DNA from 2 places in the Vibrio sp. R10-SG3-ISO10 genome. Region 1 is predicted to be linked to the other one. Evidence: riboswitches for the same ligand, from Rfam matches in the RefSeq annotation. Region 1 holds a riboswitch; the other holds the start of a gene.

Evidence for each region. A riboswitch is a leader RNA that binds a small molecule or an ion and turns the genes downstream of it on or off. The one in region 1 is predicted to bind lysine.
Region 2: another riboswitch for lysine. It lies ahead of lysC (lysine-sensitive aspartokinase 3); the one in region 1 lies ahead of tet(35) (tetracycline efflux Na+/H+ antiporter family transporter Tet(35)).

The regions. Positions count from the first base shown of each region.
Region 1 covers NZ_JCBDHG010000020.1:440,844-444,024, forward strand. The annotation lists gene AC6R16_RS12020 (inosine/guanosine kinase) at 1-500, shown strand, start outside; gene AC6R16_RS12025 (H-NS family histone-like protein) at 610-1,020, opposite strand; lysine riboswitch at 1,613-1,794, shown strand; gene tet(35) (tetracycline efflux Na+/H+ antiporter family transporter Tet(35)) at 1,909-3,181, shown strand, end outside.
Region 2 covers NZ_JCBDHG010000023.1:104,536-107,716, reverse strand. The annotation lists gene lysC (lysine-sensitive aspartokinase 3) at 82-1,434, opposite strand; lysine riboswitch at 1,552-1,729, opposite strand; gene AC6R16_RS18765 (pyridoxal-phosphate-dependent aminotransferase family protein) at 1,961-3,082, shown strand; gene AC6R16_RS18760 (PglL family O-oligosaccharyltransferase) at 3,148-3,181, opposite strand, start outside.

The DNA of each region.
Region 1 (3,181 bases):
CAGCTTCTGACAAAACGTTAGAGTGGGTTGATTTAGTATTATGTACTGCAGGGCCAGTTGGTCTATTTATGGCGGGTTACACCGAAGAATCTGCAAAACGTGAAACGTCTTTACCATTATTACCGGGTAGTATTGCAGAATTTAACCGTTACGAATTTAGCCGACCTGCTTCAAAAGCGCTTTGCGACAATCCGATCAAAGTTTACTCGCATATTTCACCGTATATGGGTGGCCCAGAGAAAATTAAAAATACTAATGGTGCCGGTGATGCTGCATTATCTGCATTGTTACACGATATGGCGGCGAATAAATACCACAAAGAGAATGTGCCTAACTCAAGTAAGCACGCACATTCATACTTAACTTATTCATCGTTCTCGCAAGTATGTAAATACTCTAATCGCGCTAGTTACGAAGTGCTAGTACAGCATTCACCGCGCCTATCTCGTGGACTTCCTGAACGAGAAGATAGCTTAGAAGAAGCGTACTGGGAACGTTAATTCTACTGCAAACTATCAAAGCCTCAATTTAGTGAGGCTTTTTTAATTTTTAGAGAGGATAATAAAAAAGCGCCATAAAGGCGCTTTTTAAATAAATCACTCAAAACGATTAGATTAGGAAGTCGTCTAGTGACTTGCCTGCATCTAATTGCTCTTGGATTACTGAAGGTGTACGACCTTGTCCTGTCCAAGTTTTTTCTTCACCAGAAGCATCAACATATTTATATTTTGCTGGGCGAGGAGCACGCTTCGCTTTTGGCTTACTTCCTTTAGACTCACCTGCCAATGCAGAAATAAGCGCTTCGACGTCGATGCCGTCTTTAGTAATCTGTTCAGCAATAGCGGCTAATTTAGCTTCTTGCTCTGCAGCTGCTTCACGTTCAGCTTCTTCTGCTTCTTTACGCTCAGCTACAACAGTAGTTAGTTTATCTAACGCTTCTTCTAATTGCTCAAGTGTTAGCTCTCGAGAAAAAGCACGTAGACTACGAATGTTTAATAGTGTTTTTGTTAGTTCCGACATTTATTCATCTCTTCGCAATATAAGTTGTCGATGTATGAATCATAAACCTCTTAATTTAATATTACAATCTCACTGACATAAATTTACGTAAAATAACTATCACAATGTTGTTTGATAGCCATTTCATTATTAATTTAGCTGCTTGCAATAAATAGATTTTTAATCACGATATAACTTTTATATTAACAGAGAACTATCTGAGAGTGCGGTTTCATATTAAATGTTATCGCGAATATAGGCGTAGCCCCAAGGTATATGTCCTTCATTATGTATTAGTGCGGAAAAACAAGTCTGGTGTATCAAAAAAATGTATCTGTCATGTAAAGGTAGTTAGACAAACACGTCATTAATCGGGTGGATTTCTGAGAAATCAGAACGTTCGAGTTCAATGGATGAACCAATATGCTATCCAATGGGATGACTATTCATCAATCATGAAAGCTTAGTCGAAGCTAGCTAACGATATTTTTAACAGTAGAAAAGGAATATTATGTTGAAAGAGGTGGTGATATGAGTACAATGGGCGCAACCTAATGCGATTTGTTGGTTAAATTATTGTTAAAATGATTTTTCGGTAGTTTAAAGTTTCAACGATCGCGGTAGAGGCGCGGAATAAATAAGTAGTGTTTGCTGGGGTGATGCCAATGAGCAAGCATAAAAGGTTATTTCGCCGAAGTGAACTTTCTCATCAAAGAGGTTTGCTGGGGTTACACCCGAAAGGGGTAACACTGCCATAGTCTATAATTTGTAAAACTATGGAGCGCTACTGTAGGGCTGGGTTTCGCATTCGCTGACCTATCGCTAATTTCAACTTAATTGATTGGAAATGATTTCCTTCAATTAGTCTGCAGTAGATCTCTAACCATTTATTACTGGTTTTTGAAGATCATGAATTTAATTGATTTTGCATCATCTCCTTTATCTCTTTTGCCGCCACTTGTGGCATTGAGTCTTGCTATTATTACCCGCCGTGTACTTGTTTCACTCGGTGTGGGTATTGTTTTGGGCGCTATCTTACTTAATGACTACTCATTTGGTAGTGCGCTTGGATATGTTGGTTCTACCGTTTCAAGCGTCTTTATTGAAGATGGTGGCATCAATACTTGGAATATGAGTATTGTTGGCTTCCTACTCCTGCTAGGAATGATGACAGCGCTATTAACGCTTTCAGGCGGTACACGCGCGTTTGCGGAGTGGGCTCAAACTCGAGTTAAGAGTAAGCGTGGCTCTAAGCTTCTTGCTGCATTTTTAGGTGTTTTCATCTTCGTTGATGATTACTTTAATAGCTTGGCTGTTGGTGCGATCTCTCGCCCTGTCACTGACCGTTTCTACGTATCACGAGCTAAGCTAGCTTATATCCTTGACTCAACAGCGGCTCCAATGTGTGTGATCATGCCTGCTTCTAGCTGGGGTGCCTACATCATGACAATTATTGGTGGCATCTTAGTTTCGCATGGTATCACTGAGTATTCAGCGCTTGGCGCATATGTTCGTCTAATTCCGATGAACTTCTACGCTATCTTTGCACTACTTATGGTGTTTGCTGTTGCTTGGTTCGGACTAGACATCGGTAAGATGCGAGAGCATGAAATTGCGGCGTCACGTGGTCACGGTTTCGCTAAAGAGCAAGCTGAAGACTCGGAAGAAGCTCATGAGCTAAACGAAGAGTTGGATATCGAAGAGAGCGATAAAGGTAAAGTTTCTGACCTGATCTTGCCGATCGTACTACTTATTGTTGCGACTGTTGCTTCAATGCTTTACACCGGCGGACAAGCTCTTGCAGCTGACGGTATCGACTTTAACTTACTTGGTGCATTTGAAAACACTGATGTAGGTACATCTCTTATTTACGGTGGCCTAGTTGGCCTGGCTGTTGCGCTGTTTACCGTTGTTAAACAAGGTATTGCGGTAAGTGAGATCTCGCGTACGCTTTGGATCGGTGCGAAATCAATGTTTGGCGCGATCCTGATCCTAGTGTTTGCTTGGACGATTGGTTCAGTTATCGGTGACATGAACACAGGTAAGTACTTGTCGACCTTAGCTCAAGGCAATATCAACCCACACTGGTTGCCAGTTATTTTGTTCCTATTGTCTGGTCTTATGGCGTTTTCTACAGGTACATCATGGGGCACATTCGGTATTATGTTGCCTATCGCGGGTG
Region 2 (3,181 bases), on a different contig from region 1:
GGGTTGGCAAAAATGCCAACCCTTTAAAATATCCGTCGAATCCCGAATCCCGAATCCCGAATCCCGAATCCCGAATCCCTTTTACTCCTCAAACAACTCCGTATGCAGTTTCTGAATCGCTTGTTTTGAGACTGACTCATCAACTAAGAAACACAGGTTGTGTGGGCTCGCGCCGTAGCAGATCATACGCAGGTTGAAATCTTCTAAAGTGCTGAATACTTGCTTTGCATAGCCTTTACTCTCACTCATATTGTTGCCAATCAGAGCAACCAAGCATAGGTTGTGTTCTACCTCGACCGTACATAACTCTTCTAGCTCAATACGTGCGGCTTCTGGAAGTTGTGGTGCACCGCCAGCAGTATCTGTTTGGTCTAAAGTGAGAGATACACTGATCTCTGAAGTGGTAATCAAGTCGACCGAGATTTTGTGTTTAGCAAGGATCTCAAATACTTTAGCTAGGAAACCATAGGCATGGAACATGTTGGCGCTGCGCAGTGTCACCATGGTTTGGTTACAACGCAGAGCCAGAGCGCGAAATAGCGGTGAGCTTTCTACTTGATGACGAATCCAAGTACCGCCTTTCTGTGGCTCTTTCGATGAGCCGACAAACACAGGAATATCGTGGCGTAGTGCAGGAAGAAGCGTCGATGGGTGGAGAATTTTAGCGCCAAAGTTCGCCATTTCAGACGCTTCACTAAAACTAATTTCAGGAATTGGAGAAGCTTTAGGCGCAATGCGTGGATCAGTGGTGTAAATACCAGGAACGTCTGTCCAAATCTCAAGTCCAGAAGCTTCAACGGCTTCGGCGATTAGGGCTGCACTGTAATCACTACCACCACGACCTAAAGTAGTGGTGTTGCCTTCGGCGTCAGAACCGATAAAGCCTTGAGTAATCACTACTGCATCTTGGCACAGTGGCACCAGTGATTGCTGAGCAAGCTCGCTGATCTGGTCTAGTTGTGGCTCTGCTTTACCGAAATTGCTATCGGTGCGCAGAATGTCACGAATATCAAAACGTACTGCGCTGATACCGCGCTCTTTCATCAGTTGGGTAAGTAGGTGAGTCGACATCAACTCACCACACGCGACTAAGTGGTCTGTCAGTTTGTGGCTTGCTTGGATCGATGCCGCTTCCGCAAGGCTAGTCACTGTGTCGAGAATCTCGTAAACATCGCTCGCTGCTTGGGTTCCATCTTCAAGCTGTTCGAGTACCGCATCATGAATTTGCGCCAGTTTAGTCAAAATCTCACTGCGATGAACTTGGTCTTGTACGCCATTTGCGAGCTCGACCAGAAGGTTAGTGACACCTGAGCAAGCGCTACTCACAACGAGTTTTGTATTTGGATTACTTTCAATAATTGCAGCACAACGGCTCATTGCCTCAAAGTTAGCAACGCTTGTTCCACCAAATTTAGCTACATTAAAACTGCTCACAGCATTTCTCCCACGACTTCCTAAAATAAAAACTTTTGGTAGCTATACCAACATCCAGTGTTTTGCTTTGATGAAGAGAGTTGAGCGAAAGAGAGGGGGCCTTTTATATGTATGACTTTCCTCAGAAGCTCATCATCAGACTGGGCTGATGACAGTTGTAGGGATTCAACCCTAGCAACCGACAGATCCAAACCGACACTTCGGATCTACCTCGGCACTACTCCCCCTCAATGTGTTGTATCGGATTTGTGGCTCCACAACACGTCTACCTGGGCAGTGCTCCTCTTCTGCAAAATAATTTGCTATGTGGCATAAATATTCGCCACATGTCCGCATTGAACGTTTTTCTGTGAACTATGTCAATGAGAATTTGTAACTTTATGCCTTTTTATAATTAACAAACTTGTGACACTGGTTTGACCTCAATACTTTGGGCTAATTGCTGCCAACAAAGAATTGAATTAAGGTGGGTTTAAGGAAGTAAAGATAGAACAAAAATTATATTGATATTAAAAAGGAGCTGCCAATGACGATTCAAAGTTTTATCCCCCCTCATCGTATTCTTATGGGACCTGGGCCTTCAGATATATCTCCTCAAGTGTTGCAAGCTTTGAGTCGCCCGACGGTTGGTCACTTAGATCCATTATTTGTTGGCATGATGGATGAGCTTAAATCGCTGCTCAAGTACGCTTTCCAAACTGACAATGAGTTTACCATTGCCGTTTCTGCGCCAGGGAGTGCAGGGATGGAGACTTGTTTCGTCAACCTGATTGAGCCGGGTGAAAAGGTGATCGTTTGTCGCAATGGCGTGTTTGGCGAGCGTATGCGTGAAAATGTTGTACGTGCAGGGGGCGTAGCTGAAGTTGTCGATGATGAGTGGGGTGCACCCATCTCTGTCGATAAAGTCGAGCAAGCGTTAAAAGATAACCCTGACGCGAAAATCCTAGCTTTTGTTCACGCTGAAACGTCGACTGGTGCGTGCAGTGACGCAGAGGCCTTGGGTAAGTTGGCTAAGCAATGTGGCTTGCTGACCATTGTAGATGCTGTGACCTCGCTTGGTGGCGTACCGCTTAAGGTCGATGAATGGCAACTAGATGCGGTTTATTCAGGCAGTCAGAAGTGTCTTTCTTGTGTTCCGGGTCTTTCTCCGGTGACCTTTTCTCCAGCTGCGATTGAGAAAATTCAAGCGCGTACCACGCCAGTTCAAAGTTGGTTTCTAGATCAGAGTTTAGTGCTTGGCTATTGGAGCGGTGAAGGAAAGCGTAGTTATCACCATACTGCGCCTGTGAACAGCTTATATGCTCTGCATGAGTCATTGTTGATTCTTAAGAATGAAGGGTTAGAAAATGCATGGCAGCGACATCGAGACATGCATGAAAAACTTAAACAGGGCTTAGAGAAGCTAGGCTTTGAGTTCGTTGTCGAGCAAGACTCGCGCTTACCTCAGCTCAACGCTATTTATGTTCCGCAAGGTATTGATGAAGCTAAAGTGAGAACTCACCTACTAGAGACTTACAACCTAGAAATTGGTGCTGGCTTAGGCGCGTTAGCAGGTAAAGCGTGGCGTATTGGCTTGATGGGTTACGGTGCCCGAGCCGAGAATGTCGCGTTGTGCTTACGAGCGCTCGAAGAGGCATTGACGCAATAGCAGTCTCAATAACATATCAATTAATAAGGCGACCAGATGGTCGCCTTAATTATTTTCAACAGACTCTAGTTAGTCTCTTTTTCACTGTCCGCCTTTAAG